3 regions of the Jejuibacter sp. L23 genome follow, and region 1 is predicted to be linked to each of the others. Evidence: predicted binding sites of a transcription regulator. Region 1 holds the regulator's gene; each other region holds the start of a gene.
The links. The regulator sigma-54, encoded in region 1, starts transcription at its own class of promoters, with help from an activator protein. The targets are predictions, from matches to a motif close to GTTGGCACANNTTTCGCTNT.

Region 2: the regulator sigma-54 is predicted to act here: its motif matches at 3,538-3,557, upstream of glnA (glutamate--ammonia ligase).
Region 3: the regulator sigma-54 is predicted to act here: its motif matches at 6,613-6,632, upstream of norV (anaerobic nitric oxide reductase flavorubredoxin).

Annotation. Positions count from the first base shown of each region.
Region 1 covers NZ_CP138199.1:4,679,165-4,689,533, reverse strand. Annotated here, with positions in the region: gene npr (PTS phosphocarrier protein NPr) at 1-122, opposite strand, end outside; gene rapZ (RNase adapter RapZ) at 119-973, opposite strand; gene ptsN (PTS IIA-like nitrogen regulatory protein PtsN) at 1,040-1,525, opposite strand; gene hpf (ribosome hibernation promoting factor) at 1,601-1,888, opposite strand; gene rpoN (RNA polymerase factor sigma-54) at 1,911-3,344, opposite strand; gene lptB (LPS export ABC transporter ATP-binding protein) at 3,426-4,151, opposite strand; gene lptA (lipopolysaccharide ABC transporter substrate-binding protein LptA) at 4,158-4,700, opposite strand; gene lptC (LPS export ABC transporter periplasmic protein LptC) at 4,669-5,253, opposite strand; gene kdsC (3-deoxy-manno-octulosonate-8-phosphatase KdsC) at 5,250-5,816, opposite strand; gene kdsD (arabinose-5-phosphate isomerase KdsD) at 5,833-6,819, opposite strand; gene SCU88_RS22315 (calcium/sodium antiporter) at 6,832-7,809, opposite strand; gene mlaF (phospholipid ABC transporter ATP-binding protein MlaF) at 8,041-8,853, shown strand; gene mlaE (lipid asymmetry maintenance ABC transporter permease subunit MlaE) at 8,861-9,643, shown strand; gene mlaD (outer membrane lipid asymmetry maintenance protein MlaD) at 9,648-10,199, shown strand; gene mlaC (phospholipid-binding protein MlaC) at 10,217-10,369, shown strand, end outside.
Region 2 covers NZ_CP138199.1:5,211,373-5,221,741, forward strand. Annotated here, with positions in the region: gene SCU88_RS24835 (solute:sodium symporter family transporter) at 1-374, opposite strand, end outside; gene SCU88_RS24840 (helix-turn-helix domain-containing protein) at 557-1,423, shown strand; gene typA (ribosome-dependent GTPase TypA) at 1,469-3,289, opposite strand; gene glnA (glutamate--ammonia ligase) at 3,647-5,056, shown strand; gene glnL (nitrogen regulation protein NR(II)) at 5,282-6,331, shown strand; gene glnG (nitrogen regulation protein NR(I)) at 6,352-7,764, shown strand; gene SCU88_RS24865 (YshB family small membrane protein) at 7,851-7,973, shown strand; gene hemN (oxygen-independent coproporphyrinogen III oxidase) at 8,019-9,392, opposite strand; gene yihI (Der GTPase-activating protein YihI) at 9,591-10,088, opposite strand.
Region 3 covers NZ_CP138199.1:3,241,770-3,252,138, reverse strand. Annotated here, with positions in the region: gene SCU88_RS15500 (ABC transporter permease) at 1-803, shown strand, start outside; gene SCU88_RS15495 (alcohol dehydrogenase catalytic domain-containing protein) at 875-1,957, shown strand; gene otsB (trehalose-phosphatase) at 2,232-3,038, shown strand; gene otsA (alpha,alpha-trehalose-phosphate synthase) at 3,013-4,443, shown strand; gene uspC (universal stress protein UspC) at 4,440-4,862, opposite strand; gene norR (nitric oxide reductase transcriptional regulator NorR) at 4,962-6,488, opposite strand; gene norV (anaerobic nitric oxide reductase flavorubredoxin) at 6,683-8,140, shown strand; gene norW (NADH:flavorubredoxin reductase NorW) at 8,137-9,264, shown strand; gene SCU88_RS15460 (hypothetical protein) at 9,504-9,836, shown strand; gene SCU88_RS15455 (hypothetical protein) at 9,817-10,209, shown strand; gene SCU88_RS15450 (hypothetical protein) at 10,297-10,369, shown strand, end outside.

The DNA.
Region 1 (10,369 bases):
CCGCCCTCGTTACGCAGCAGAACTTCGGCATCAAAGCTCTGTACCAGTTCGAATAGCTTCATCGCCGGCCGGGCGTGCATGCCCAGTCGGTTAGTGATTTCAACGGTTTGTCTGACGGTCATGTTTTACGCTTTTCCAGGGTTCGGTGGCGCGACTGCACATTCTTGCCGCGGGAGCGGAAATAGTCCGCCAGCTGTTCGGCAACGTAGACCGAACGGTGCTTACCCCCGGTACAACCGATGGCGACAGTCAGATAGCTACGATTGTTGGTCTCCAGCATAGGGAGCCAGAGCTCAAGGTAGCTGCGGGTCTGATAGATAAAGTTGTGCACCTCGGTGTGCCGGTCCAGGAAGGCGGCAACAGGCTTGTCCAGACCGGTCATCGGGCGCAGTTTGGGATCCCAGTGCGGGTTCGGCAGGAAGCGCACGTCGAAGACGTAATCGGCGTCGATGGGAATACCGTGCTTAAAGCCGAAGGATTCGAAGACCATGGTCAGCTCGCGTTCCCGCTTGCCCAGCAGCCGGGTACGGAGCATCTCCGCCAGTTCGTGTACCGACATTTCCGAGGTATCGATAATGAGGTCGGCCCGGGAACGCAGCGGCTCCAGTAGGTCGCTTTCACGGTCGATAGCGCTTTCCAGCGACAGGTTTTTGCTGGATAGCGGATGCAGGCGTCGGGTATCGCTGTAGCGGCGAATCAGGGTATTGCGATCGGCATCCAGGAACAGCAACTGCGGCGAAAAGGCTTTAGGCAGACTGTCCATTGCCCGTTCAAAGATTTCCGGCGATTCCGGCATATTACGGACGTCGATACTGACCGCCGCCGAAATACCGCGCTCAGCCAGCGTATTCGCCAGTTCCGGCAGTAGCACGACCGGCAGGTTATCGACGCAGTAAAAGCCCATGTCTTCCAGCGCGCGCAGTGCCACGGACTTCCCTGAACCTGAACGGCCGCTGACAATCATCAGCACCATGTGCAGTCTCTCCCCCCATTAATCGACCGCGTTGCTACGCGGCCGTGATTCCTGCCGGAATGTTTATTATTCAACATCCAGGTTTTCTTCAGTGATGATCTGATAAAGCTCTTCATCGCTTTGCGCCGCTCGCAGCCGACGGCAGATAGTTTTGTCCGCCAGCCGTTTAGCTACCAGAGACAGCGTATGCAGATGCGTTTTGGTCTGGTCCGCCGGCACCAGCAGCGCGAACAGCAAATCCACCGGCTGATTATCGATAGCATCGAAGGCGATGGGGGTCTCCAGCTTAATAAAGACGCCCACGGCGCGTTCGGTATCCTCTTCCAGCTTACCGTGGGGGATGGCGATACCGTTACCGATACCGGTACTCCCCATTTTCTCCCGGGTCAGTACAGCCTCAAACACGAGCTGGGGAGCCAACCCCAACTGTTTGGCAGCCAGCTCGCTGACTACCTCCAGCGCCCGCTTTTTACTCTGGCACGGGACGCCGCTTCGGGTACACTCCTGGTTAAGGACATTGCTCAGTTGCAGCGCTAAATCATTGTTCATCATAATTTCACCTAAGCCTTCTGCGGGAACGGCCCGCCGCAATGGCGAGCCGCACGGGTCACAGAAACGCCCGGACAATTAGTGTTGTTTCAGTTTATCTTTATGTTTGGTTAACTGCCGCGCCAGCTTGTCGATCAGGCCATCAATGGCCGCGTACATATCCTGAGCTTCCGCGCTGGCGTGCAGCTCTCCGCCGTTGACGTGCAGCGTCGCTTCCGCGACGTGGGAAACCTTTTCCACTTTCAACACAATATAGACCTGATTGATCCTATCAAAATACTGCTCCAGCTTGGCGAATTTTGGATTGATAAAATCGCGCAATGCATCGGTGATTTCGACGTTTTGTCCAGTGATGTTGAGCTGCATAGTGTCTTCCTTATCTGTTGAGTCAGACCAGTTGTTTACGCTGGTTAGACGGAGGAATCGATAAAGACTCTCGGTACTTCGCAACGGTTCGGCGCGCCACCATAATCCCCTGGTCGGAGAGCATGGCGGTGAGCTTACTGTCGCTCAGTGGCTTGGCGGGATTCTCCGCAGCGATTAATTTCTTCACCAACGCCCGGATAGCCGTAGAGGAGGCTTCGCCGCCGCCTTCGGTGCTCACGTGGCTGGAGAAGAAATACTTGAGCTCAAAAATACCTCCTGGACTCTGGAGGTATTTTTGAGTGGTGACGCGTGAGATGGTGGATTCGTGCATATCAACGGCCTGGGCGATATCGGCCAGCACCATGGGTTTCATATGCTCTTCACCATGTTCGAAAAAGGCCTGCTGCTGTTCCACAATACAGCGGCTGACGCGTAGCAGGGTGTCGTTACGGCTCTCCAGACTCTTAATCAGCCACTTCGCTTCCTGCAGATTACTGCGGATAAACTGGCTGTCGCTGTCGTTACGGGCGCTGGTCCCCATTGCCGCATATTGCTGATTAATCTTCAGGCGCGGAATACTGTCGCCGTTAAGTTCCACAACCCAGCGTCCCTGGTGCTTACGGACCAGCACGTCAGGGATAACGTATTCCGGCTCGCTGGTCTGAATCGACTGGCCTGGGCGTGGATCGAGGGACTGAATTAGCCCGACGGATTCTTTCAGCACCTCCTCTTTAAGGCGCGTAACGCGCATCAGCGAGCGAAAATCATGATTGGCCAGCAGATCGAGATGATCGTTGACGATCTGATGCGCCTCATTCAGGCGCGGGGTTTCGGGCGCGAACTGAGAAAGCTGGATCAACAGACATTCCCGCAAATCGCGGGCAGCCACGCCAACCGGATCGAAGCGCTGAATGCGTTTGAGTACCGCCTCGACCTCTTCCTGGGTCACCTCTTCATCGCCCATGCCGTCCAGAATGTCCTGGACTGTGATGGTGAGGTAGCCGGTGTCGTCGACGGCGTCGACAATAGAGGTCGCGATGGCGATATCGGTGTCGGAGAAAGGAGTTAGCTCAACCTGCCACATCAGGTAGTCCTGAAGGGACTGGGTGGTTTCGCCCTGGTAGATGGGCAGTTCGTCGTCGACATAGTCAGTGCCGGTACCGGAGGGGGTGCCTGCGGTATAGATCTCGTCCCAGCTGGCATCAAGCGGCAGCTCTTCGGGCATGGAGTCTTGTTCCAGCGCATCCCGGCTGTCGAGCGTTTCGCTGTCGCTGCTTTCGGTGGTCGCGACTTCGTCAAGGGGGTCGCTCTGTTCAAGCAGGGGATTGCTTTCCAGCGCCTGGTTAAGCTCCTGCTGGAGTTCCAGCGTGGAGAGCTGCAGCAGGCGGATGGCCTGTTGCAGCTGGGGCGTCATGGCAAGCTGTTGGCTCAGCTTTAATTGCAAACCTTGCTTCATGTTCAGAACAAGCTACCTCAGGTCAATGTTTCGATGAAACCGCGCACTCATAGGGGCGTGCGGCATCCAGTCCTTACCCTATCAGAGTCTGAACTCTTCCCCAAGATACACGCGTTTCACCTGGTCGTCCTTGAGGATCTCATCAGGCGTACCATGGGCAATCAGGTGCCCCTGGCTGACGATATAAGCGCGTTCGCAGACGGCCAGCGTCTCGCGAACGTTATGGTCGGTGATAAGCACCCCAAGACCGCTGTCGCGCAGGTGTTCGATAATGCGTTTGATGTCGATAACCGAGATGGGATCGACCCCTGCGAAGGGCTCATCCAGCAGGATAAATTTGGGATTAGCCGCCAGCGCGCGGGCGATTTCGACCCGTCGACGTTCCCCACCGGAGAGGGATTGACCCAGGTTATCGCGCAGGTGCTCGATGTGGAACTCTTCCATCAGCTCGTTGGCGCGATCGGTACGCTGTTCCGCCGATAGATCGTCGCGAATTTGCAGCACCGCCATCAGGTTGTCGAAGACGCTCAGGCGCCGAAAAATGGACGCTTCCTGAGGCAGATAGCCGATGCCGCGGCGGGCGCGGGCGTGCAGCGGCAGCAGACTGATGTCTTCATCGTCGATGATGATGTTACCGGCATCGCGCGGGACGATGCCCACCACCATGTAGAAGGTTGTGGTCTTACCGGCGCCGTTAGGGCCAAGCAGACCGACGATTTCACCGGACTCCACGGTCAGGCTGACATCTTCTACCACCTTTCGGCCCTTATAGGCCTTGGCGAGATTCTTTGCAGTGAGTGTTGCCATACGAAATTAGTTACTCTTCTGACCGGAATTGTTTTTATCCTGAAGCTGTGACGGTACCAGAACGGTTGTCACGCGTTTGCCTTTCTCACTGGAAGCCTGCATTTTCTGCTCTTTTACGAGATAGGTGATCTTATCGCCCTTGATGTTGCTGTCGAGCTGCTCCAGGTATGCATTACCGGTCAGGATGACATAATCATTCTGAAGCTCGTAGCGCATCTTGCTGCCGTGCCCTTTCACCGGTTTGCCGTTGTCCTGCATCTGGTAGAAAGTGGCAGGTTTACCATAGGCTTCCACCACCTCTCTACCTTTTTCGCCGCCCGGGCGGGTCACCACCACTTTGTCGGCGTTCACCTTGATCGTGCCCTGAGTCACCACCACGTTGCCGGTAAAGGTCACCACGTTGCCTTCCATATCCAGCGACTGCTGGTCGGATTCGATATGGATCGGCTTATCGGTGTCACCGGTAACTGCAAAGGCCGGGAGCGCTGCGGCAAAAAGCGTACCGGCCAGCAGGAGATTAAGGCTGTGTTTGTTTATTCTGGATTTCATATGAGGATCTAACCTTTTCAATCAGCTCGGCAGTTTTGCTGCGCAGGTTTCCGCGCATTTTCAGGCCTTTGGAATTAAATGTGGTCCCGTACAGCGTGACGAGGTCATCAGAAGTAACATCCTGTGTCACAAGGTTCACCTGGGCATTATCGGTGGTGATTCTACGCAATTGCGAATCTGGCGCCAGCGCGGTTACCACCACATTTCCGTACAAATACAGCATACGATCTTTAGTCAGTTTGGCGCGATCGGCGCGAACTGACCAGGTGGCGGTCTTATTTGCGTCGTTGGCGTCATAAACGGTCATCACTGGCAGAGTAAACCACGAAAGCTCTTCTGCGGAGAAATATTCCACGTGCTGAGCGACCAGTCGATAGTTCAACGCCCCCTGAGGGTTGTAAACGACGGTGTCGGAGTGCTCGCTCTTGTAGGTCGGCTCGTTACTGTTCACGGCTTCAGGCGCAGCATCGTCGAGGTCGGTCAGATTAATGCCGATCAGTACCAGTGCCACAATGGCCAGCCCGATAATGACCCAACGTTTCAGCTTACTCATAGGGATTGCCCTTTAGCCTCCTCCAGCTTGCCCTGCGCCAGCAGTAGCAGATCGCACACTTCGCGTACCGCGCCGCGGCCGCCTGCAATGCGGGTCACATAATCTGCTCGCGGCAGCAGCAGCGGATGGGCATCGGCAACGGCGACGCTCAGCCCCACTTCAGCCATGACCGGCCAGTCGATAAGATCATCGCCGATATATGCTACCCGATCGGCTGTTAATGAGAGTTTATGCAACAGCTCCTGAAAGGCCAGCCGTTTATCTGACTGCCCCTGGTAAAGATGTGTAATACCGAGCGTTTTACAGCGATCCTCAAGCAGCTTCGCATCGCGTCCGGTGATGATCGCCACCTCGATATCGGAGGTCAGGGCGCAGCGAATGCCGTAACCGTCACGCACGTTAAAGGCTTTTAGCTCTTCGCCGTTGTTGCCCATATAGATCAGGCCGTCGGACATCACGCCGTCGACATCGAGAATCAGCAGGCGAATATTCTGCGCCCGATTCATGACCTGCGAGCTTACCGGACCATAACAGGTGGCAAGCATTGCTTCCTGGTTGCTCATTACCGCTTATCCTTCTTTACACTACGCCAGCGCGCAGTAAGTCATGCATATGTAACACACCGCGTAGTTTGTCGCCATCGGCAACCATCACCGAGGTGATATGGCGGCTCTGCATCAGGTTGAGTGCATCGACGGCCAGAATATCCGGACGTACGCGAATACCGCCTGAGGTCATCACATCGGTGATATGGAGCTGATAGAGATCGACGCCGGTGTCGAATACCCGGCGCAGGTCGCCGTCGGTGAAGATGCCTTCAATGGTCATATCGTCGTCGCAGACAACCGTCATCCCCAGATTTTTGCGAGTGATCTCCAGCAGCGCGTCGCGTAGTGTCGCCTCTTTACTGACGCGGGGAATTTCATCGCCGGTGTGCATAATGTCGTTAACCCGTAGCAGCAGTTTGCGCCCCAGCGCGCCGCCGGGGTGGGAGAGCGCGAAATCTTCGGCGGTAAAACCGCGGGCTTTCAGCAGCGCTACAGCCAGGGCATCGCCCATGACCAGTGTTGCGGTCGTGCTGGTGGTCGGCGCCAGTCCCAGCGGACAGGCCTCCTGGGGAACTGTAATGCACAGATGGACGTCGGCGGCGCGCCCCATGGCGCTTTCCGGGCGGCCAGAGATGCAGATCAGCGGTACCCGCAGGCGCTTCAGCACCGGGATCAGCGCCAGAATCTCGCTGGATTCGCCGGAGTTGGAGATGGCGATAACGACATCCTGCGCCGTTACCATGCCCAGATCGCCGTGGCTGGCCTCACCGGGATGCACAAAGAAGGAAGGTGTGCCGGTACTGGCGAAGGTGGCTGCCATCTTGCGGCCAATATGGCCCGATTTCCCCATGCCCATGACCACGACTTTGCCGGGGCAGTGGAAAATCATTTCGCAGGCGCGCGAGAAGTCCTCATTGATATACTGCGTCAGTTGATTAATCCCTTCACGTTCGATCTCCAGCACCTCTTTACCCGCTTGCTGAAAGTCGAAACCGGGCGGTATAGCAATCTGCGACATAATCTTTTCCAGTTATTCAACGAGACGAGGAGCCGTGATAAACAGCACCGTCATCCATATTAAAAATCCACAGGTTAACAGGGCGCCTACCGTGCGTCCGATATGGCGCGTCTTACGCCAGCACAGCAGAGCAAAAAGTACGCTGACCACCAGCATCAGACCATAGTCCCGAACTATAGCCTGCGGGTCAAAGGCGCCAGGCGAGAGCAGCGCCGGCAGCCCAAGCACGATGGCGATATTAAAAATGTTAGCGCCAATAATATTACCGATGGCGATATCGTCCTCGCCTTTACGTGCGCCAGCAATCACCGTCGCCAGCTCAGGCAAACTGGTGCCAACGGAGATGATCGTCAGGCCTGGCAGCAGCTCGCTCACTGAAAAGGCGTTAGCCAGCACGGTGGCGTTATCGATCACCATTCGGGTGGCCACCGGCATAATCAGCAGCGCAACGCCCAGCCAGAGAAACGCGACCGGCTGGCTTACGCCGCGCGGTAATTCCAGCATTTGCTCATTGGTCAGGCTATCATTACCCTGACGTTGGGCGAGACGGGCAATCTTAACGGTAAACAGCAGATAAAGCACGGCGGTTGCCAGCAATATCACGCCATCCAGTCGGCTCAGGTTGCCGTCATACAGCAAAAAGCCGCACAGAACGCTGAGCGCCAACATTAAGGGTAACTCGCGGCGCAGAATATCGGAATGTACGGTAAAGGGGTGCAGTAACGCGCCCAGACCCAGTATCAGCAGAATATTGGTGATATTAGAGCCAAGCGCCGTTCCTACTGCCAGATCCAACTGGCCATGCAGCCCCGCCGCCGCCGAAACAATAATTTCTGGCAGGGAAGTACCGATACTGACTACGGTCAGACCAATAATCAGAGGTGGAACGCCCAGGCTCTGGCCAAGAATCGACGCGGCAAATACCAGCCGGTCTGCGCCATAAACAACCAGAAGTAACCCGATGATTAACAGAGCCGTAGCTAAAAGCATGCAGAATCCTCAAGGAAGGTATAATCGCCGGTCCATTGGCTGGAAACCCCGGGCGCGCATACAGTTCTGTGTTAGTTGCGTTTAATTCTTAATTTTGACTTTTAGAAGGGAAAAAGTAAAACAAATGCCAGCTTTAGCTAACCCGGCGCGTTATTCTTCTGTAAGAATGCGGGGTTTTGATGAATGCTCTGCCACAGAGCGAATCTTATGCGGTAAACAGGAACTCAATTGATGAGCCAGACGCAGACGAATCTGGTCGAGGTTCGGGGAGTCAGCTTCTCGAGAGGGGAGCGGCGTATCTTTGACGAGATTACGCTCTCGGTACCCCGGGGCAAGATCTCGGCGATTATGGGCCCTTCAGGCATCGGTAAAACGACGCTGTTGCGCCTGATCGGCGGCCAGATCCCGCCGGATACCGGGGAGATTCTCTTCGACGGAGAAAACATACCCGCCATGTCACGCTCGCGGCTTTACCAGGTGCGCAAACGGATGAGTATGCTGTTCCAGTCCGGGGCGCTCTTTACCGATCTCACCGTATTTGAAAACGTGGCCTGGCCGCTGCGCGAGCATACCCGGCTGCCGGAGCCGCTGCTGCATAGCACGGTGATGATGAAGCTGGAGGCGGTAGGACTGCGGGGCGCGGCGTCGCTGATGCCTTCCGAACTGTCCGGCGGTATGGCGCGCCGTGCAGCACTGGCGCGCGCTATCGCGCTTGAGCCGGATCTGATCATGTTCGATGAGCCTTTTGTCGGTCAGGATCCCATTACCATGGGAGTGCTGGTGAAGCTGATCTCCGAGCTGAACAGCTCGCTGGGTGTCACCTGTATTGTGGTTTCCCACGACGTGCCAGAGGTGCTGAGCATCGCGGATCACGCCTGGATTATCGCGGATCGTCGGGTGGTGGCTGAAGGCTCGCCCCAGTCGCTTGCGGATAATCAGGATCCCCGGGTGCGCCAGTTCCTGGACGGCATCGCCGACGGTCCGGTTCCGTTCCGCTACCCCGCCGGGGACTACCAACACGATCTAACAGGAACAGGGAGTTGAGCCACTCATGCTTCTAAATGCACTGGCGTCGTTCGGCCGTCGTGGGATAGCGACCTGCGCCGCGTTCGGGCGTGCCGGGTTAATGTTGTTTAACGCGCTGGTGGGCAAGCCGGAATTCCGTAAACACGCCCCACTGTTGGTTAAGCAACTCTATAACGTTGGCGTACTGTCGCTGATGATTATCATCGTTTCCGGGCTGTTTATCGGGATGGTGCTGGGGCTCCAGGGCTATCTGGTGCTGACCACCTACAGTGCGGAAACCAGTCTTGGCATGATGGTGGCGCTATCGCTGCTGCGGGAGCTGGGGCCGGTGGTGACGGCGCTGTTGTTTGCCGGGCGTGCGGGCTCCGCCCTGACGGCGGAGATCGGCCTGATGAAGGCCACCGAGCAGCTTTCCAGTATGGAGATGATGGCGGTGGATCCGCTGCGCAGGGTCGTTTCGCCGCGCTTCTGGGCCGGTATGATTTCGCTGCCGCTGCTATCGGTGATTTTTGTCGCCGTCGGGATTCTGGGCGGCGCGCTGGTGGGCGTGACCTGGAAAGGCATCGACGCCGGCTTCTTCTGGTCCGCCATGCAGAATGCGGTTGACTGGCGTATGGATCTGGTGAACTGCGTGATTAAGAGCGTAGTGTTCGCCGTAACCGTAAGCTGGATAGCGCTGTTTAACGGCTATGATGCGGTGCCGACCTCCGCGGGAATTAGTCGGGCAACCACGCGTACCGTCGTGCATGCGTCGCTGGCGGTGCTGGGTCTGGATTTTGTGCTGACGGCACTGATGTTTGGGAATTAAGTGAATGCAAACCAAGAAATCTGAAATCTGGGTCGGCGCGTTTTTGTTGATAGCGCTGGTGGCCGCCATTTTCCTGTGTCTGAAGGTGGCTAACGTCACCGCGCTGAACAGCGAGCCAACTTATCGTCTGTATGCGACCTTCGATAATATCGGTGGTCTGAAGGAGCGCTCGCCTATTCGTATCGGCGGGGTGACTATTGGCCGGGTGCACGATATCTCCCTTGACCCGAAGAGCTATCTGCCGCGGGTAGCGATGGACATCGAACAGCGTTATAACCATATTCCGGATACCAGCTCGCTGGCGATCCGCACCTCCGGGCTTCTGGGAGAGCAGTACCTGGCGATGAATATCGGCTTCGAGGATCCAGAGCTGGGAACCGCTATTCTTAAGGATGGTGATACCATTCAGGACACCAAGTCGGCGATGGTGCTGGAGGATCTGATCGGTCAGTTCCTGTACAAGAGCAACAGCGACGATAATAAGAACCCGGGCGATGGCGATAAGGCCGCGGCCGGAGATAATGGAACACAGCCGCAACCCGGCACGACGAAGTAATTCAGGAGAAAATTCATATGATTAAACGTATGTTAATGGTCGCTATGCTGGTGATTGCGCCGCTGGCAACAGCGGTAGCCGCGGATATGTCCAATCCTTATCAGGTGATGAACGAAGCGGCGAAAAAAACCTTCGATCGTCTGAAACGCGAACAGCCGCAGATTCGTCAG
Region 2 (10,369 bases), 530 kb from region 1:
AAGCAGCAGTCCACGACAATACGAGTGGTTTTGTCATAGCGCTCCTCAATGAAGTCCGGAATGGTGGCGATACCGCGCTGCAGATATTTGGGCAGGAAAATCAGCGCCAGGAAGATCAGCGGAATGGCCGAGATAACCTCCCAGGCCATGACCGACATCCCGCTCTTATAGGCCTGCCCGCTTAACCCCACCAGCTGTTCGGTAGAGAGGTTGGTTAACATCAGCGAGGCAGCGATAACCGGTGCCTTCAGAGAGCGGCCGGCCAGAAAGTATCCCTGCTGGGATTGGGTATCATCTTTGCGTAGCTTCCACCAGGTGATTACCGCCACCAGCAGCGTAAAAGCAAAAAAGCTCACGAGTTGTAATGTGTTCATCTCATTGGCCTATAGTTATCGTTATGCCCCAATATTCCTGATTACAGAGGTAATAGAAGAAGGTTGGCGGGGCTCAGGCTGACTGAAATCTCAAACCAGGAAAGTATGTTTCCCCGGAGGAAGGAAGAGCTGTTAATCTCTTCAACCAGGTTGGGTGCATCATTCTCTTCTGGAGAAATAAAATGAATGGAAAAAACGGTGTTTCGGATGTAAAAACCGAAACTACCTATAACATTCCGCTGGTTCTTGAAGAAAATGTGATCTCAAGCGGCCTCGCGCTTCTGGCACTGTGGCATACCCTGGCGGATAACCACTACGTGGTTAGCTGGCCGCGTGATAAACGGAAACCACTGATTGCCAACTCCTGGGTGGCGATTTATACGCTCCAGGGCAGCGGTAAAGTTATCCTTCAGGATAATTCAGTTATTACGCTTAACGGTAATTGCGTTATTTTTCTGAAACCCACTGATATTAAATCCTATTACTGCGACGGGCTGGTCTGGGAGCAATACTGGATGGAATTTATTCCTACCGGGGCAATGGATATTCCTTTATCACAACCAGCGCTAATATATAACGGTGACGCATTTAATCATCAACTTGAGGAAGTAGCTCGGCTGATTCAAAGCCCGGTATCGATGGAAAACAACCTGGCGGTGGCCGCACTGACCCATATGATCTATCAGTGGATCTGCCTGATTGCCCGCAACGGTGCCCGGGAGCCGCAGTTTATCCGCCTGGAAAAACTGCTGACCGCGATCCATGCCGACCTTCAACGGCGCTGGACGGTCAGTGAAATGGCGCAGCGTATGCAGTGCAGCGAACAGTATCTGCGGCGGCTGTTTCTGCGTTATACCGGCAAGAGCCCCAGAGAATACTACCTGGATGCCCGCCTGGAACTGGCGCAGTCGCTGTTGAAGCAGGAGCGCCATGGTGTGAGTCAGGTAGCGGATATGCTGAACTTCTTTGACACCTTTCATTTCAGTAAAGCGTTTAAGCAGAAATTTGGCGTTGCGCCATCGATGCTGATCCGACGCAAGGAGTCATAAAAAAGCCCCCGCAGTAGCGGAGGCTTTTTCAACGTCGGCTAAAGATTACTCTTTAGCGCCACGGTTAGCGCGTTTACGCTCGTTTTCCGTCAGATGACGCTTACGCAGACGCACAGAGGTCGGGGTGACTTCTACCAGTTCATCATCATCGATGAACTCCAGCGCCTGCTCCAGGGTCATTTTGATCGGCGGAGACAGGGTGGTGGCTTCGTCAGTACCGGAAGCACGCATGTTGGTCAGCTTCTTACCGGTCAGGCAGTTCACAGTCAGGTCGTTGGAACGGCTGTGAATACCGATAATCTGGCCTTCATAGACTTCCGCGCCGTGGCCCAGGAACAGCTTACCGCGATCCTGCAGGCTGTAGAGCGCATAAGCGACGGCTTTGCCCTGGCCGTTAGAGATCAGCACGCCGTTCTGACGCTGGCCGATTTCACCCGGACGCACGTCATCGTAGTGGCTGAAGGTGGAGTACAGCAGACCAGTACCGGAAGTCATGGTCATGAAGTCGGTACGGAAGCCGATCAAGCCACGGCTCGGAATGATGTAGTCCAGACGTACGCGGCCTTTGCCATCTGGCAGCATGTCGCGCAGTTCACCTTTACGCAGGCCCAGCGCTTCCATGACGGAACCCTGGTTCTGCTCTTCGATATCCAGCGTGACCTGCTCGAACGGTTCCTGTTTACGGCCATCGATTTCGCGGAAGATAACTTTCGGACGGGATACCGCCAGTTCGAAACCTTCACGACGCATGTTCTCGATAAGAACAGACAGGTGCAGTTCACCACGGCCGGAAACGCGGAAAGCATCCGGGTCTTCGGTTTCTTCTACGCGCAGCGCCACGTTGTGAACCAGCTCTTTGTTCAGGCGGTCCAGAATCTGACGCGAAGTGACGTATTTACCCTCTTTGCCGCAGAACGGCGAGGTGTTAACGCAGAAGTACATGGAAACGGTCGGCTCATCAACGGAGAGCGGCGGCAGCGCTTCAACGGTACCCGGATCGCACAGGGTATCGGAGATGTTCAGCTCGCCCAGACCGGTGATAGCGATGATATCACCCGCTTCGGCAGAAGCAGACTCGATACGCTGCAGGCCCATGTGGCCCAGAACCTGGCTCACCTTACCGTTACGGCGTTTACCTTCCGTATCGATGATAGTGACCTGCTGGTTCGGCTTCACCACGCCGCGCTTGATACGCCCAATGCCGATAACGCCCACGTAGCTGTTGTAGTCCAGCTGGGAGATCTGCATCTGGAACGGACCGTTCAGGTCAACGTTCGGCGCTTCCACGTGCTTAACGATGGTTTCGAACAGCGGGGTCATATCGTCGGCCATGTCTTCATGGTCCAGACCGGCGATACCGTTCAGCGCAGAAGCGTAAACGATGGGGAAGTCCAGCTGCTCATCGGTAGCGCCCAGGTTAACGAACAGGTCGAACACCTGATCGACAACCCAGTCCGGACGCGCGCCGGGACGGTCAACTTTGTTGATGACCACGATCGGCTTCAGCCCGTTGGCGAATGCCTTCTCGGTCACGAAACGGGTCTGCGGCATCGGGCCATCCATTGCGTCGACAAGCAGCAGAACAGAGTCAACCATCGACATTACGCGTTCTACTTCACCACCGAAGTCGGCGTGCCCCGGGGTATCAACGATGTTGATGCGGTAGTCGCGCCAGTTAATAGCCGTATTTTTCGCGAGGATGGTAATCCCACGCTCTTTTTCCAGATCGTTGGAGTCCATGACTCGCTCGGTAAGCTCATTACGCTCACCGAAGGTGCCAGATTGTTGCAGCAGCTTGTCAACCAGGGTGGTTTTCCCATGGTCAACGTGCGCAATAATGGCGATGTTACGCAGATTTTCGATCACAACTTTGCCTCAGGCATTAGAAATAGCGCGTTATTGTACACGGATTAATCGGAGGACTGAACAGATCGCAGGAAACCTTTTTCTTTTGGTGTCTGTGATCGTTTTCACGGAGAGAGAAAAAGAGAGGTTCGCACCATTTTGGTGCCCTGACATCCTCTGGGTGCACCATTATAGTGCATAATGTTCAGTGTGGTGCAGCCCTTTTCACTGCGGTGCGCATCATAGCGCCTTTTTGGGGCGATGTGAAAGTTGGCACGCTTTTCGCTTTTTTATCTATAAAGAGCCTGTACAAGGCGAAAAGCCACTTTAAACAAAAGTTGTACCACGACGACAATGACAAATCCGGGAGAGTTACCTATGTCCGCAGAACACGTTATGACGCTGCTGAGTGAGCACGAAATAAAGTTTGTCGATTTGCGCTTTACCGATACTAAAGGAAAAGAGCAGCACGTCACCATTCCTTCCCATCAGGTGGACCAGGACTTCTTTGAAGAAGGCAAAATGTTCGACGGTTCCTCGATCGGTGGCTGGAAAGGCATTAACGAATCCGACATGGTACTGATGCCGGACCCGTCAACCGCCGTGATCGACCCGTTTTATGAAGAGCCGACGCTGCTTATCCGCTGCGATATTCTGGAGCCGGGCACGCTGCAGGGCTACGATCGCGACCCGCGTTCTATCGCCAAGCGCGCTGAAGACTACCTGCGCGCTACCGGTCTTGCCGACACTGTGCTGTTCGGGCCGGAGCCGGAATTCTTCCTGTTCGACGACATCCGTTTCGGTAGTTCCATTTCCGGCTCTCACGTCGCCATCGACGATATCGAAGGCGCCTGGAACTCTTCCACCAAATACGAAGGCGGCAACAAAGGCCACCGTCCGGGTGTGAAAGGCGGCTATTTCCCGGTTCCGCCGGTAGATTCCGCTCAGGACATCCGTTCCGTGATGTGTATGACCATGGAAGAGATGGGTCTGGTGGTTGAAGCGCATCACCACGAAGTCGCGACCGCAGGTCAGAACGAAGTGGCAACCCGCTTCAACACCATGACCAAGAAAGCGGACGAAATTCAGATCTATAAGTATGTGGTCCACAACGTCGCGCACCGCTTCGGCAAAACCGCAACCTTTATGCCCAAGCCGATGTTCGGTGATAACGGTTCCGGCATGCACTGCCACATGTCTCTGTCAAAAGACGGCAATAACCTGTTCGCAGGTGACAAATATGCCGGTCTGTCCGAAATGGCGCTCTACTACATTGGCGGTGTGATCAAGCACGCGAAAGCCATTAACGCCCTGGCCAACCCAACCACCAACTCTTACAAGCGTCTGGTGCCTGGCTATGAAGCGCCGGTCATGCTGGCTTACTCTGCCCGTAACCGTTCCGCCTCTATCCGTATCCCGGTCGTCACTTCTCCGAAGGCTCGCCGTATCGAAGTGCGCTTCCCGGATCCGGCTGCCAACCCGTACCTGGCTTTCGCCGCCCTGCTGATGGCCGGTCTTGACGGTATCAAGAACAAGATCCACCCGGGTGAAGCGATGGATAAAAACCTGTACGACCTGCCGCCGGAAGAAGCTAAAGAGATCCCGCAGGTTGCCGGTTCTCTGGAAGAAGCGCTGGAAGCCCTGGATGCCGATCGCGAGTTCCTGACGGCAGGCGGCGTGTTCACCAACGACGCTATCGATGCCTACATCGCCCTGCGTCTTGAAGAGAACGACCGCGTTCGCATGACGCCGCACCCGGTTGAATTCGAACTGTACTACAGCGTTTAAGATGTTACTGACTGCGCCTGCCATCTTTTGGGCGCAGCAGACGATTTTTTTGTTGCCGTGGAAACGTTTAGCCCATCTCTGATGGGCTTTTTTCTCCCATGTACCTGCGTGTACGGTTCATTAGTACCCTGTGTAGCGGCAAAGAATACCGCCCGGGGCCAGGCTATTAATGAAGCGAACACCAGTATGCACTAAAATAGTGCAATAGCTGGAAGGGGGCTAATAATGGCAAATGGCACACAGCCCGATGCAGGGCTTATCCTGAATTCGCTGATGAACAGCATTCTGCTGGTGGATGACGAACTTGCCGTACACTATGCAAATCCCGCCGCCCAGCAGTTGCTGGCGCAGAGTTCGCGCAAGCTGTTCGGTGCGCCGCTGCCGGAGCTTCTTAGCTATTTTTCGCTGAATATCGAACTGATGCGCGAAAGCCTGAATACCGGCCAGGGCTTTATCGATAATGAGGTCACGCTGGTGATTGACGGTCGCGCCCATATTCTTTCGCTATCAGCGCAGCGTATGCCGGATAGCCTGATTCTGCTGGAGATGTCCCCAATGGATAACCAGCGACGACTCAGCCAGGAGCAGTTGCAACACGCCCAGCAGGTGGCGGCCCGTGACCTGGTACGCGGCCTGGCGCACGAGATAAAAAATCCGCTCGGCGGGCTGCGCGGCGCGGCACAATTGCTTAATCGCGCCCTGCCTGACCCAACGCTTACGGAATATACCACCGTTATTATTGAGCAGGCCGACCGGTTGCGTAATCTGGTCGACAGGCTACTGGGGCCTCAGCAGCCGGGGATGCATATTACTGACAGCATCCATAAGGTGGCCGAGCGGGTAGTGAATCTGGTGAAGCTGGAGCTGCCGGAAAACGTCACCCTGGTGCGTGACTACGACCCCAGTCTGCCGGATCTGACCCACGACCCCGATCAGCTTGAACAGGTGCTGCTGAATATCGTGCGCAACGCGCTCCAGGCGCTGGGCGAACAGGGCGGCGAAATTACGCTACGCACCCGTACCGCCTTCCAGTTGACCCTGCACGGCGAGCGCTACCGCCTGGCGGCACGCATTGATGTTGAAGATACCGGCCCCGGTATTCCCCCCCACCTGCAGGATACGCTGTTCTATCCCATGGTCAGCGGCCGCGAAGGGGGGACCGGGCTGGGGCTCTCTATCGCCCGCAGCCTTATCGATCAGCACTCGGGAAAAATTGAATTTAGCAGTTGGCCGGGACACACCGAATTTTCGGTTTATCTGCCCATCCGTAAATAAGCGCCTGAATAGAGGTCACTATGCAACGAGGGATAGCCTGGGTAGTCGATGACGATAGCTCCATCCGCTGGGTACTGGAGCGAGCGCTCACCAGCGCTGGCATTAGCTGTACCGCCTTTGAGAGCGGCCATCAGGTACTGGACGCCCTTGCCACACAGACCCCGGATGTTCTGCTTTCCGACATTCGCATGCCGGGTATGGACGGGCTCACGCTGCTTAAACAGATTAAACAGCGTCATCCCATGCTTCCGGTCATCATTATGACCGCCCATTCCGATCTGGACGCCGCCGTCAGCGCCTATCAGCAGGGCGCTTTCGACTATCTGCCTAAACCCTTTGATATCGACGAAGCGGTAGCCCTGGTGGAACGCGCCATTAACCACTATCAGGAGCAGCAGCAGCCGCGCCTGACTCAGGCTAATAGCCCCGCCGCCGATATTATCGGTGAGGCGCCAGCCATGCAGGACGTGTTTCGGATTATCGGGCGTCTGTCGCGCTCGTCAATAAGCGTGCTGATTAACGGCGAGTCAGGCACCGGTAAAGAGCTGGTCGCCCACGCCCTTCATCGTCACAGCCCGCGGGAAAAATCACCATTTATCGCCCTGAATATGGCGGCTATCCCGCGCGATCTGATTGAATCTGAGCTGTTTGGCCACGAAAAAGGGGCCTTTACCGGCGCCAGCCAGATCCGCCAGGGGCGCTTCGAGCAGGCCGACGGCGGCACCCTGTTTCTGGACGAGATCGGCGATATGCCGCTGGATGTTCAGACCCGCCTGCTGCGCGTGCTGGCCGATGGCCAGTTTTATCGGGTGGGTGGTTATGCGCCGGTGAAAGTGGACGTACGGATTATTGCCGCCACCCACCAGAATCTGGAGCAACGGGTGCAGGAAGGCACCTTTCGTGAGGATCTGTTCCACCGCCTGAACGTAATCCGCGTTCATCTGCCGCCCCTGCGCGAGCGACGCGAAGATATTCCACGACTGGCGCGCCACTTTTTGCAGAAGGCCGCTCAGGAACTGGGGGTCGAGACCAAGCAGTTGCACCCGGAAACCGAAGCCGCGCTCACCCGCCTGGCCTGGGGCGGCAACGTGCGCCAGCTGGAAAATACCTGTCGCTGGCTAACGGTAATGGCCGCCGGTCAGGAGGTGCTGATTCAGGATCTGCCTCCCGAACTGTTTGAAACCAGCGTGCCAGAAAGTAACGGCACCCAGGTTCAGCCCGACAGTTGGGCGACGGTGCTGGCCCAGTGGGCGGATCGGGCGCTGCGTTCCGGTCATCAAAATCTGTTGTCCGAAGCGCAACCGGAAATGGAACGAACTCTGCTGACCACGGCGCTGCGCCATACCCATGGCCACAAACAGGAGGCGGCGCGCCTGCTCGGCTGGGGACGAAACACCCTGACCCGTAAGCTCAAAGAGTTAGGAATGGAGTAGAAAAGGACCTTTTTTTGACGTTTTTTTAGCCTTTGACTCAGAGGCAAGGATGAGTATGATCGGGCACGATTATACGGAGGTTTACCATGCTGGAATCATTCATCAATGTGATTTCGAGCAGCGCTGACGTGGGCGCGGCAGCCAGCCAGTCACCCCATGCGGCCATTGCGGCGCTACTCTGCGCGGCGCTGTTCAACTTCTTGAGTTAAAAAAAGCGGGGAGCCTGAATCAGGCTCCCCGCTTTTTTAGTTTTCCTAAATGACCCGAGAAAACTTCTGCAATCTGGCCTTACGGCGCAAATAAATATCAAAGCACATACAGATATTACGAATCAGCAGACGCCCTTTCGCCGTCACCTGAATGCCCTGGTCATTAATATCCACCAGCCCATCCTGCGCCAGCGGCGCCAGCAGCGCTAAATCCTCGGCAAAGTCATTATGAAAATCGAGCTGCCATGCGCGCTCGATATCGGCAAAATCCAGCCGGAAGTTACAGATAAGCGCCTTAATGATATCGCGACGAATGCAGTCATCCCGGGTAAGCGTCAGACCACGCCACAGGGCATCGCCCTGCTCTTCTACCTGCTGATAATATTTCTTCAGCTCTTTCTGGTTCTGGGCATAGCAGTCTCCCAGCATGCTGATGGCGGAAACCCCCAGCCCCAGCAGGTCGGTATCTCCCTGGGTGGTGTAACCCTGGAAGTTGCGATGCAGCACGCCGTTACGCTGGGCAACCGCCAGTTCATCATCCGGACGCGCAAAGTGGTCCATACCGATAAACTGATAGCCTGCGCCAGTCAGGGAAGCGATAGTCTGCTGCAAAATATCAAGCTTCTGCTGCGCTGAAGGCAGGTCATCCTCTTTAATTTTGCGCTGGGCGGCAAACAGCGTTGGCAGGTGAGCATAGTTAAAGACGCTCAGCCGATCCGGGCTTAGCTCCGCCACCTTATTCAGGGTGAAGGCAAAGCTTTCCGGCGTCTGCTTCGGCAAACCGTAGATCAGGTCGATATTGGTGGAAGTGAACCCCAGTTCCCGGGCCCGGGCGATCAGCGCGAAGATAAACTCTTCATCCTGCTCGCGGTTGACCAGGCGTTGCACCTCTTTATTGAAGTCCTGAACCCCCATGCTCAGGCGCGTGAAGCCTTCCGCGCGCAGGTGGTCCAGCATATCCAGTTCGATTTCCCGCGGATCCAGCTCAAGAGAAAGCTCGGCATCGTCATTAAAGCGGAAATTTTCACGCAGCAGCCCCATCAGGCGGCCGATCTGCGCTTTATTCAGGTAAGTCGGCGTACCGCCGCCCCAGTGCATCTGGCTAACCTGACGCTGCCCGAAACGCGGCGCCTGATGGCGAATTTCACGCTCCAGCGCGTCCAGATACTGGTCGGCCTTATGGCGCTGGCGGGTGACGACCTTATTGCAACCGCAGAAGTAGCAGAGCTTATGGCAGAACGGGATATGCACGTAGAGTGACAGCGCCCGCTCCGGATAACGCTCCGCCGCGCGAGTAAAATCGTCTTCACTAAAGGATTCTGAAAACTCAAGGGCGGTGGGGTAAGAGGTATAACGCGGCCCGGAATAGTTATATTTCTGGATTAGGGCCAGATCCCAGTCAATTAACTGCTCAGACATACTCACTCCTTCCTGCGGCGCCGCAACCGCCTTCCTGCGCGCCCCGGATAAGACGCGCCGCCCGAGCCCCGGGCCATCATGCGATTGCGCAGCCACCGTTGTCGGCGCGACAACCGCTGTAGTTTAACGAATAACCACAACAGATAACAGGCTATGGGTAGAACGATGATCAGAACCAGCGGCCCCATAGCGCTACGTTTAGTCTCCGCCCTTAAGCAGGCGCATCAGATCTTCTTCACCCTCTTCCTCTTCATCGTCGTCGAAGGAGAGGCCGAGCTGCTGCATCAGTTCATCAATGCGATCGAGTTGAGCGTTGACCCAATCCCGGTCTTTTTTGTCGATCGCTTCCCCGGACTCAATCCTGTCCAGCAGCGCATCCAGTCGAGGATCGTTTTCCAGCTTTTCCAGCTCTTCACTGGGGGAAAGCAGTGGTCGGGCAGGCACTTTTTCCGCTTTCGGCGCCTGGCTTGCTGGCACGCCCAGAGCAACCGGCTTTTTGCTGCCCAGGCGCGGATCGGGAAGGTTTTTCCCCCCTTTCCCGGAATTGCCCTGCCGGGAATCGCTGTTACGGTTACCGGACGAAAGGCCGCGATGCTTTTTCTGGCGCTTGCGATCGCGCGCCTGCTGGTTCAGCTCTTCACGCGTCGAACGGCGTTTATTTGGCCCTTTAGCGCGGGCAGGGGTTTGTTGCTTCATGATTCTGTGTCTCGAGGCCGTTTCAGGTCGGTATGAAGTGAGAATAATAGCAGGTTCGGCGGCAAATCTGCGATAGCGCCCCCGGACAGGAGTGAAAAATAAAAAAGGCGGCAGGATAGCCTGCCGCCTGATTCATCACTAAACTCTTGCGAGTTAAATCGTCCGTGTTTGCTGTCGACGCCCTGTCTTTCCCTCAGCGTACTACGTCCTTTGTGTTGTCCCTGTCCCTTTATCTGTTCCGCCATCCCAGCGGTCGCCCATCCTGGCTTGTCCCTACTCTT
Region 3 (10,369 bases), 1.4 Mb from region 1:
AGGTGTCGATCAACGCCATTATCGCCGTGGGGATGACCTGCGCCATTCTGAGCGGCGGTATCGATCTGTCGGTGGGGCCGGTGATGGCGCTTTCCGGCACCGTTGCCGCCGGGCTGATGGTGGCTGGCGTGCCGGTGCCGCTGGCGATGCTGGCCGGTCTGGCGGTGGGCGCCGCTTTTGGCGCCATTAACGGCAGCTGTATCGCCTGGCTGCGGATGCCGCCGATTATCGTCACCCTGGCGACCATGGGCATCGCCCGCGGCCTGGGGCTGATCTACACCGGCGGCTACCCGATTTCTGGTCTGCCGGACGCCTTCTCCTGGCTGGGGCGCGGCACGCTGTTTGGGATCCAGGTACCGATTCTGGTGATGCTGCTGGTCTATCTGCTGGCCTGGTTAGTCCTTAACCATATGCCCTTTGGTCGCCATCTCTATTCGGTGGGCGGTAACGTCGAAGCGGCGCGCCTGAGCGGTATTCGGGTACCGCGAGTGCGGCTGCTGGTTTACGTGATTAGCGGTTTTACTGCGGCGCTGGCCGGACTGGTGCTCAGTTCGCGCCTTATGAGCGGACAACCCAATGCCGGTGAAGGTTTCGAACTGGACGCCATCGCCGCCGTGGTTCTGGGCGGCGCCGCCATCGCCGGGGGCAGGGGAGCGATTATCGGCACCCTGGTCGGGGCGATGATGCTGGGGGTACTCAATAACGGCCTCAATCTGATGGGAGTCTCCCCCTACGTTCAGAATGTGATTAAAGGTGCCATCATCCTTGCCGCTATCTGGATGAGCTCGATGAAGCGACGCTAAATAACCGGGGCGTGCGCGCCCCTACTTTTTATCGATAAATGTTAACGTTAACATTCCCGGAGAGAGCAACCATGCAAAACTTACCCAAAGAGATTAAACGTCTGGTGAATCATGGCCCGAAAGATTATCGCCTGGAGCGGGCGCCGCTGCCGGAGCCGGGTTCCAACGAACTGTTGGTTAAGGTGGGCGCCTGCGGCATCTGCGCGTCCGATGTGCACTGCCACCACGGCGCGCCCATGTACTGGGGCAGCGACAGCCAGCCCGCCTGGGTCAAAACGCCGGTGGTGGTGGGACATGAATTCTATGGCACCGTGGTGGGTTACGGTCCCGGAGCGCTGGAACACTTTAACGTCAAGGTGGGGGAGCGGGTGATCGCCGAGCAGATCGTGCCCTGCAACAAGTGCCGCTTCTGTCAGGATGGCAAATACTGGATGTGCGAAAAGCACGACATCTACGGCTTCCAGCGCGAAGACGCCGATGGCGGTATGGCGGATTATATGATCTTTAAGCCTAACAGCCGGGTGCACCGTATCCCCGACAGCCTGACCCACGAGGAGTGCGCGCTGATCGAACCTTTCGCCTGCGCGGTGCATGCGGTAAACCGCGCCACCATCGAATTTAATGATGTGGTGGTGCTGGCCGGTGCCGGGCCGCTGGGGCTGGGGATGATTCAGGCAACGCGCCTGAAAAACCCTAAACTGTTTATCGTACTGGATACGGTACCGGCACGGCTGGAGCTGGCGCGTAAGCTGGGGGCCGATCTGGTGATTAACCCGCTGGAAGAGGATGCCATCAGTAAAGTGAAACAGCTGACCGACGGCTACGGCTGCGATGTGTATATCGAAGCGACCGGTAACCCGGCAGGGGTAAAGCAGGGGCTGCAGATGATCCGCAAGCTCGGGCGCTATGTGGAATTCAGCGTTTTTGGCGAAGAGACCACGGTGGACTGGTCGATCATCGGGGATCGTAAAGAGCTGGAAGTGCGCGGTTCGCACCTTGGTCCCCACTGCTATGAAACGGTGATCAACTTTTTTGCCCGCAAGCTGTTTACGGCCGAAGGGGTGGTCACCCATACCCTGCCGCTGGAACAGTGGGAGCAGGGATTTGCCATGGCGGCCAGCGGCGAATCCATCAAAGTACTGCTGGTGCCTTAAACGGAGTCAATGATGGAATATGGGGCCGGACGTGACGCCGCGCCCGGCAGCCCTGCGCGACGCAGGGACTGAACCATAGCGAAAAGTTATCAATCCCTGGCCCTTCCCGGCGGGGATTTTCTTTTATTTGAAAGCGTAACGTCAGACACACCGCGCCCTGAGGCTATAATCAATTATGGCGAGCTTTGCCATGCTGTCTATACTTACATGGTTGAATGATAATCAAAGGTAACGCCTGGCTTATCATCCATATCACATAAGGAGGAGACAGAAGGTGACTGACGATTCATCTGTACCGCCCCTCATTCCTGGCCATTTCGGCTTTTTCTTCGATTTAGACGGTACCCTGGCAGAGATTCAGCCGCGCCCGGAGCAGGTCTTTATTCCGGAGCCAGTTCGCCAGCTGTTGGGGCAGTTGGCAGAATTGACACAGGGGGCTGTGGCATTGATTTCAGGGCGCTCCATAGTCGAGCTGGATGAGCTGGCTGCTCCGCTGCGTTTACCGCTGGCGGGCGTGCATGGCGCAGAACGCCGTGATATCCATGGTAAGACCCACCGTTTCGAACTCGCACCCGCACTGGTCGCGAGACTACAGGAAAGCCTGACCCACGGGCTTTCCCCCCTTGAGGATACCTGGCTTGAAAACAAAGGCGCGGCTTTTGCGCTGCACTATCGCCAGGCGCCTCAGCATGCCGCAGCCGTGATGGCGCTGGCTCAGGGGGTAGTGGCTCAGCATCCGGCGCTGGTGCTTCAGCCCGGCAAGTGTGTGGTAGAGATTAAGGCGCAGGCGGTCAATAAAGGCGCGGCTATCGAGGACTTTATGAGCGAATCGCCGTTTAACGGCCGCAGACCGCTGTTTGTTGGCGATGATTTAACCGATGAAAGCGGGTTCGATGTCGTCAACCGGCTGCATGGGATAAGTATTAAAGTCGGGGAGGGAGAAACCCGGGCGCAGCTTCGTCTGTCCGGCGTGGGCGAGGTGCATCGCTGGCTGGCGCAGGTTGTCAGCCAGAACGGGCAGCAAAACGATAATTTCACCATGAGGAGGTCAGGTCATGAGTCGTTTAGTCGTAGTCTCTAACCGTATCGCAACGCCGGATGACAGAAAGTGCAGCGCTGGCGGGCTGGCTGTAGGCATTCTCGGTGCGTTGAAATCATCGGGAGGTCTCTGGTTTGGCTGGAGTGGTGAAACCGGCGATGAAGAAGCGCCGCTACAGCAGGAGACCAGCGGTAATATTACCTGGGCCTCGTTTCATCTGAGCGAGCAGCATTACGAACAGTATTACTGTCAGTTTTCCAATGCAGTACTGTGGCCCGCATTCCACTACCGGCTCGATCTGGTCAAGTTTCAGCGTGAGGCCTGGCAGGGCTACCTGGAGGTTAACGGCATCCTGGCGGAAAAGCTGCGTCCGCTGGTGGAGCCCGACGATACCCTGTGGGTGCATGACTACCATCTGCTGCCTTTCGCCAGCGAACTGCGCCAGCGCGGCGTGGACAATCGCATCGGCTTCTTCTTGCATATACCTTTCCCGACGCCGGAGATCTTTAACGCGCTGCCGCCCCATACCGAACTGCTACAGCGTATGTGTGATTACGATCTGCTGGGCTTTCAGACCGAAGGGGACCGGCTGGCGTTCCTTGAAAGCGTCGCCAGCCAGACCCGGCTGACTCATGTTGGCTCGCATCAGCACAGCGCCTGGGGCCGCTCGTTCCGTACTGCGGTTTATCCCATCGGCATTGAACCGGATGAGATCGCCGAACAGGCGGCGGAGCCGCTGCCGCCCAGGCTGGTGGAGCTTAAGCAGGAGCTGGGTAACATCCGCAATATCTTTTCGGTAGAGCGTCTGGACTACTCCAAAGGGTTGCCGGAACGCTTCCAGGCCTTTGAGGCGCTGCTGGAAAACTACCCGCAGCACCGGGGCAATATCCGCTATACCCAGATAGCGCCCACCTCGCGCGGCGATGTTCAGGCCTATCAGGATATTCGTCACCAACTGGAGACCGAGGCTGGGCGGATTAACGGCAAGTACGGACAACTGGGCTGGACGCCGCTCTATTACCTGAACCAGCACTTTGAACGACGTCTGTTGATGAAGGTGTTCCGCCACGCCGATGTGGGGCTGGTGACGCCGCTGCGCGACGGTATGAACCTGGTGGCTAAGGAGTACGTCGCGGCGCAGGATCCGGAAAACCCCGGGGTGCTGGTGCTCTCTGAGTTTGCCGGTGCCGCTCAGGAGTTAACCTCGGCGCTAATCGTCAATCCTTACGACAGGGACGATGTCGCCAGCGCGATGCACCGGGCGCTGACCATGCCGCTGGCCGAACGCCTGGCGCGCCACGGTGAGATGCTGGAAGTGGTGAAGTCTAATGATATCAACCACTGGCAGCGTAGTTTTGTGCGGGACCTAAAGGCGGTCATTCCCCGTAGTCAGCTACGGATACGGCGACCGGACGCCATCACGGCGATGGCGGGGGTTAAACGCTAGTTCAGCGCGACCAGCAGCACATCCACGCAGCTGGTCGCCACCACCGAACGGGCCGAACAGAGCGCCTTGCCGAAGAGATTCTGATTATGGTTGCCGTAGATAATAAGATCGATATCGCTGTGCTGACACAGATGGCGCAGATATTCGCTGAGTTCGCCGCTGGCGATAAGCGTCTTCGCAATGGGATACCCCGCTCGTTGGCATAATCCATCCAGAAACATCTGGCTCTCTTCGCGCAGCAGTTCCCGCAGGCTACCGAGCATTGGCGCCGCCATCTGATTATAGAGTTCCGGATCCGCCGTGACCGTTAACAGCGTAATCTGCGCCCCCGACGGGCGCGCCAGTTCGACCGCTTTTTCCACCAGTCGATCGCTTTCCGGGGTCGCCGCCACGGCGACCAGAAGATGACGCCAGCTCATAATGCCTCCTGCCTTACGCTTCGCTTCACTCCTTAAAGTCTGGTCTATTTTCGGCGGAATAACAGGGGGAACGGGCTATCTGGCATAAAATGTTCACCGTTATTTAATCCCCAGCCGCTTAGCTAACCGGTGCAGGTTGGCGACATTGACATCGAGCTCTCTGGCTGCGGCTGCCCAGTTGCCGTGGCTGTGCGTCAGGGCCTGGCGCACGGCGCGACGCTGGAAGTCGTCGGTGGCATCGCGCAGCGACAGCCCCAGGGGCGCAGGCTCTGGGATGCTGACAACCGGTGCCAGAGAAGTCGGGGAATGAGACGGGTCGTTAAGCGCGAAATGGCCGGGCTCCAGCACCACCTCGCTGCCGGAGCCGGTGGCTCTGGCCAGTACGATGGCGCGATAAATCGCATGTTCCAGTTCGCGGATATTGCCAGGCCAGCCGTAGTGCAGCAGGCGCTGAAGCGCTCCCTGGCTCAGCACTACCTGGGTCAGACCCAGACGCTGGCGGCTCTGCTCGCAGAAAAAACCAGCCAGCAGGGCGATATCGTCGCCGCGCTCGCGCAGCGCCGGGACCGACACCGGGAATACACTCAGGCGGTGGAACAGATCGGAGCGGAAGTTGCCGTCCAACACCTCCTGCTTAAGGTCGCGATTGGTGGCGGCCAGTACCCGTACATCGACCCGCAGGCTGCGATCGTCTCCCACCCGCTGGATATCGCCGTACTGCAGCACCCGCAGCAGTTTGGCCTGCAATGGTAAAGAAAGCTCGCCGATCTCATCCAGAAACAGCGTGCCCTCGTGGGCCATTTCGAATTTACCGCTGCGATTGCTGATAGCGCCGGTGAAGGCGCCTTTCACGTGGCCGAACAGTTCGCTTTCCGCCACGCTTTCCGGCAGCGCGGCGCAGTTCAGATAGACCAGCGGCTTTTCCGCACGCGTCGAAGCCCGGTGGATGGCGCGGGCCACCAGTTCCTTCCCGGTACCGGTTTCGCCGCTAATCAGTACGTTGAGATCGGAAGGGGCGACAATCTCAATCTCTTTCTTAAGCTGCATCATGCCCGGTGACAGGCCGATCATCTCGCTATCCGGGGCTTTGCTTCCCTGATGGGGCACGGGCAGAACATCGTGGTTTTCCAGCTGTTCAATCAACAGGGCGTTATTCAGGGCGCCGGCTGCCAGTACGGCGATAAGCCGCAGCTCCTCATCGCTAAAGGTGTCGAACTGGGTCGGGTTCATGCCGTCCATGGTCAGGGCGCCGATCAGCGTCTGGCTGGCGAACAGCGGCAACCCCACGCAGGCGTGCACTTTCAGTACCTCCTGGTCCGGGATCAGTCCGTCGTAAGGATCGGGCAGTGTGCTATCCGCCGGGAAGCGCACCACATCCCCGGCGCGGGCGATAGCCTCCAGGCGTGGATGTGCTTCCAGGGCAAAGCGTCTCCCCAATACGTCGGGAGAGAGGCCGTCGATGGCCAGTGGCCGGAACTGTTGCTGCTCGTAGCGCAGCAGGGCGCAGGCGTCGCAGTCCAGTACTTCACGCAGGGTGCTAATCAGCCGCTGGAAGCGGTTTTCCTGACTGATGCCGTTCTGGAGCTCAATAGCGATTTTCGCCAGTAGATTAACGGAGAGGCTCATCGGTTGTCCCTTGTCGTCATTATGACTGTATTGGATGTCAATATGACAATTATAGGTATAGTCACTATGACAATCAAAAAATTGTCTAAAAATAAATTATCTTCATAAATCAATAAATTAAAAAGTTGGCACGGATCCTGATATATGACAGACAACACACTTATTTGTCAGTACATCATTGATCGAGGTTAACAATGGCTATTCACGTTAAGAACAACATCCACTGGGTCGGGCAGCGTGACTGGGAAGTGCGTGATTTTCACGGCACCGAATACAAAACCCTGAAAGGCAGCAGCTACAACAGCTACCTGATCCGCGAAGAAAAAAACGTCCTTATCGACACCGTTGACCACAAATTTAGCCGTGAATTCGTGCAGAACCTGCGCGCGGAAATCGACCTTGAGAAGATCGATTATATCATTATTAACCACGCCGAAGAGGATCACGCGGGTGCGCTCTCTGAGCTGATGGCCGCTATCCCCAATACGCCGATCTACTGTACCGCCAACGGCGTGGACTCCATTACCGGCCATCATCATCACCCGGAGTGGAACTTCAATGTAGTGAAAACCGGCGATACTCTGGATATCGGTAATGGCAAACAGCTAATCTTCGTTGAAACCCCGATGCTGCACTGGCCGGACAGCATGATGACCTACATGACCGGCGATGCAGTGCTGTTCAGCAACGACGCCTTCGGTCAGCACTACTGTGACGAACACCTGTTCAACGACGAAGTAGACCAGGCTGAGCTGTTTGAGCAGTGCCAGCGCTACTACGCCAACATCCTGACGCCGTTCAGCCGTCTGGTGACGCCGAAAATTACTGAAATCCTCGGCTTTAACCTGCCGGTCGATATGATTGCCACCTCTCACGGCGTGGTATGGCGCGATAATCCGACCCAGATCGTTGAGTTGTATCTGAAGTGGGCGGCGGACTACCAGGAAGATCGCATCACCATCTTCTACGACACTATGTCCAACAATACCCGCATGATGGCCGACGCTATCGCACAGGGAATTAACGAAGTGGATCCACGCGTGGCGGTAAAAATCTTCAACGTGGCGCGTCACGACAAAAACGAAATTTTGACCAATGTCTTCCGCTCTAAAGGGGTACTGGCGGGCACCTCGACCATGAACAACGTGATGATGCCGAAAATCGCGGGTCTGGTAGAAGAGATGACCGGTCTTCGTTTCCGTAACAAACGCGCCAGCGCCTTTGGTTCACACGGCTGGAGCGGCGGTGCGGTGGACCGGCTCTCTACCCGTTTGCAGGATGCCGGTTTTGAAATGTCCCTGAGCCTGAAGGCCAAATGGCGCCCGGACGTCGATGCGCTGGCGCTGTGCCGCGAGCACGGCCGGGAAATCGCCCGCCAGTGGGCCTTGTCTCCGCTGCCTCAGACCGCCAGCGTCCCGACGGCGGAAAGCGCCAGCAGCGAGCCGGAGCAGTCGGCAAGTGTCGGTTGCGCCGACCTGGGGCCGCGTATGCAGTGCAGCGTCTGCCAGTGGATCTACGATCCCGAGCAGGGCGAACCGATGCAGGGCGTTGAGCCGGGCACGCCCTGGAGCGAGGTGCCGGATAACTTCCTGTGCCCCGAATGTTCGCTGGGTAAAGATGTTTTCGATGTACTGGCTTCGGAGGCAAAATGAGTCAGGGTATCGTCATTATCGGGTCGGGCTTCGCGGCCCGACAACTGGTCAAAAGTATCCGTAAGCTCGATGCCGGGGTGCCGCTGACCCTGATTGCCGCTGACAGCATCGATGAGTACAACAAGCCCGATCTCAGCCATGTGATGAGTCAGGGGCAGCGGGCGGACGAAATGACCCGTCAGCGCGCAGGAGAATTCGCCGAACAGTTTAACCTGCGGCTGGTGCCGGACACCTGGGTTACGGATATCGATGCCGATAACCGGGTGGTTAAAGGCAACGGTCAGCAGTGGCACTACGACAGCCTGGTGCTGGCCACCGGCTCGTCGGCGCGTCTGCCGCCAGTCGAGGGGCGGGAGCTGTTGCTGACCCTAAACAGCCAGCAGGAGTACCGCGCCTGTGAGTCGCGGCTGATAGATGCCCGTCGGGTCATGATTCTTGGTGGTGGTTTGATTGGCTGTGAACTGGCGATGGATTTCTGCCGCGCCGGTAAGCAGGTGACCGTGGTTGATAACAGCCCCAGCCTGCTGGCTTCGCTACTGCCGCCGGAAGTGAGCGGGCGTCTGCAGCATAAGCTCAGCGCCATGGGGATTGAGATTCTTACCGGTCAGCAACTATTGATGCTTGAGCGCGGCGCAACCGGGCTGGAAGTTCGCCTGGCCAGCGGCAGGGTACTGGAAGTGGATGAAGCTATTTCCGCTATTGGTCTGCATGCCAACAGCGATCTGGCGCGACGCGCCGGTCTGACGGTGAATCAGGGGATTGTGGTGGACGACGGGCTGCGTACCTCCCGGGAGCATATCTATGCGCTGGGTGACTGTGCCGAAATCAATGGCCGCCTGATGCCATTTCTGCAACCAATACTGCTGGGCGCCATGACCCTGGCGAAAAATCTACTCGGTCAGAATGCCAGCCTGAAGCTGCCAGCGATGCTGGTGAAAATCAAAACCCCGGAACTGCCCTTACAGCTGGCGGGGGAAACACGGCGAAACGACCTTAACTGGCAGATTTCTACAGGGCCGGAAGGGCTGATCGCCAAAGGTTTCGACCAGGCCCAGAAGCTGTGTGCTTTTGTGGTCAGTGAAGGGCAGGTACCTCAGGCCTTCGCACTGCTCAGAGAGCTGTAATAACCTTAACCTCTCCCGCGCAGGATGCGCGGTATGCCTTTAGCCGGAGCCTTTCCGGTACGTTAGTCCGTTTGCCCCGCTGGTCGGGGCTTTTTTACATCAGGGCACAGCAGGTTGCGATATGCCTTCCACAACGCGGTTTTAATCCAGGATAGCGATTGACGATTTTATCGCCGCCTGGATAGGATTTCGCAGGCAACGCGTGGCGGTAATGGATTATCAGGGAAGGAGAAAAAAGCATGGTGGTACATCAGGAAATAACGGTGTTTGAGAAGGTGGGATTGCCTGAAGGCTGTACTCAGGAGCAATACCAGTTACTGGTCGATATTGTTTTCAGGGTGGCCAGAGAATATTCGGCCCAGACTGGCGTCGCTGAAATTTGTAGAGCTTATAACCAATGCTATATTGCTGAAGTGTTCAATAAACCTCCTGGTGCAATAACAGAGATGAACTTTTCTCTGGCTGAGGCTGTTTGCGATGAACCTGGATTAGATGGCTGCGAGCTGATAGCCCGCTTCTCTTCGCCAGCAGGCAAGCATCCGGAGGGATGTTATGTCGATAACCAGTTGTGACTTCCTCAATGCCGCTCGGCGGTTTTGTGTGCAGAATGACGAAGCATCATTAAGAAGCGTGATATCCAGGGCGTACTATGCGATGTTTCATGAAGCGATGCAAAGCCTGACCTGCGTTCCTGAATATGCAGGGAACCATCACGGTAACCTTATCGGCTATATGATTACGCCTGCTGAGTGCAAAGGTGAACCTTTCCGGGAACGCGATTTACAAGGGCTGGGGTATAGCCTTAAACAGATGCGCGATGCCAGGAATGTCGCTGATTATCGTATTATGGATGCGACAGTATCACGCGATATGGCTGAACAAGGTATTAGTACCGCGGAGCGTTATTTCACTCAATGGGCGAATTTAAAATCGGCCCGGGCGTGATAGCGCTTTTCACTTCGGCAGGGCTTTTTCTGGTTCGCCCATCCGTTTGCCCCATTACCCGGGGCTTTTTTACGTCTGCAGTATAGCGTGATGTTCCCCCGGTTTTTGTCTGATTTTTCCCGCCATTCCCTGGCCTTTCTCCCATTTCAAAACACTGCTT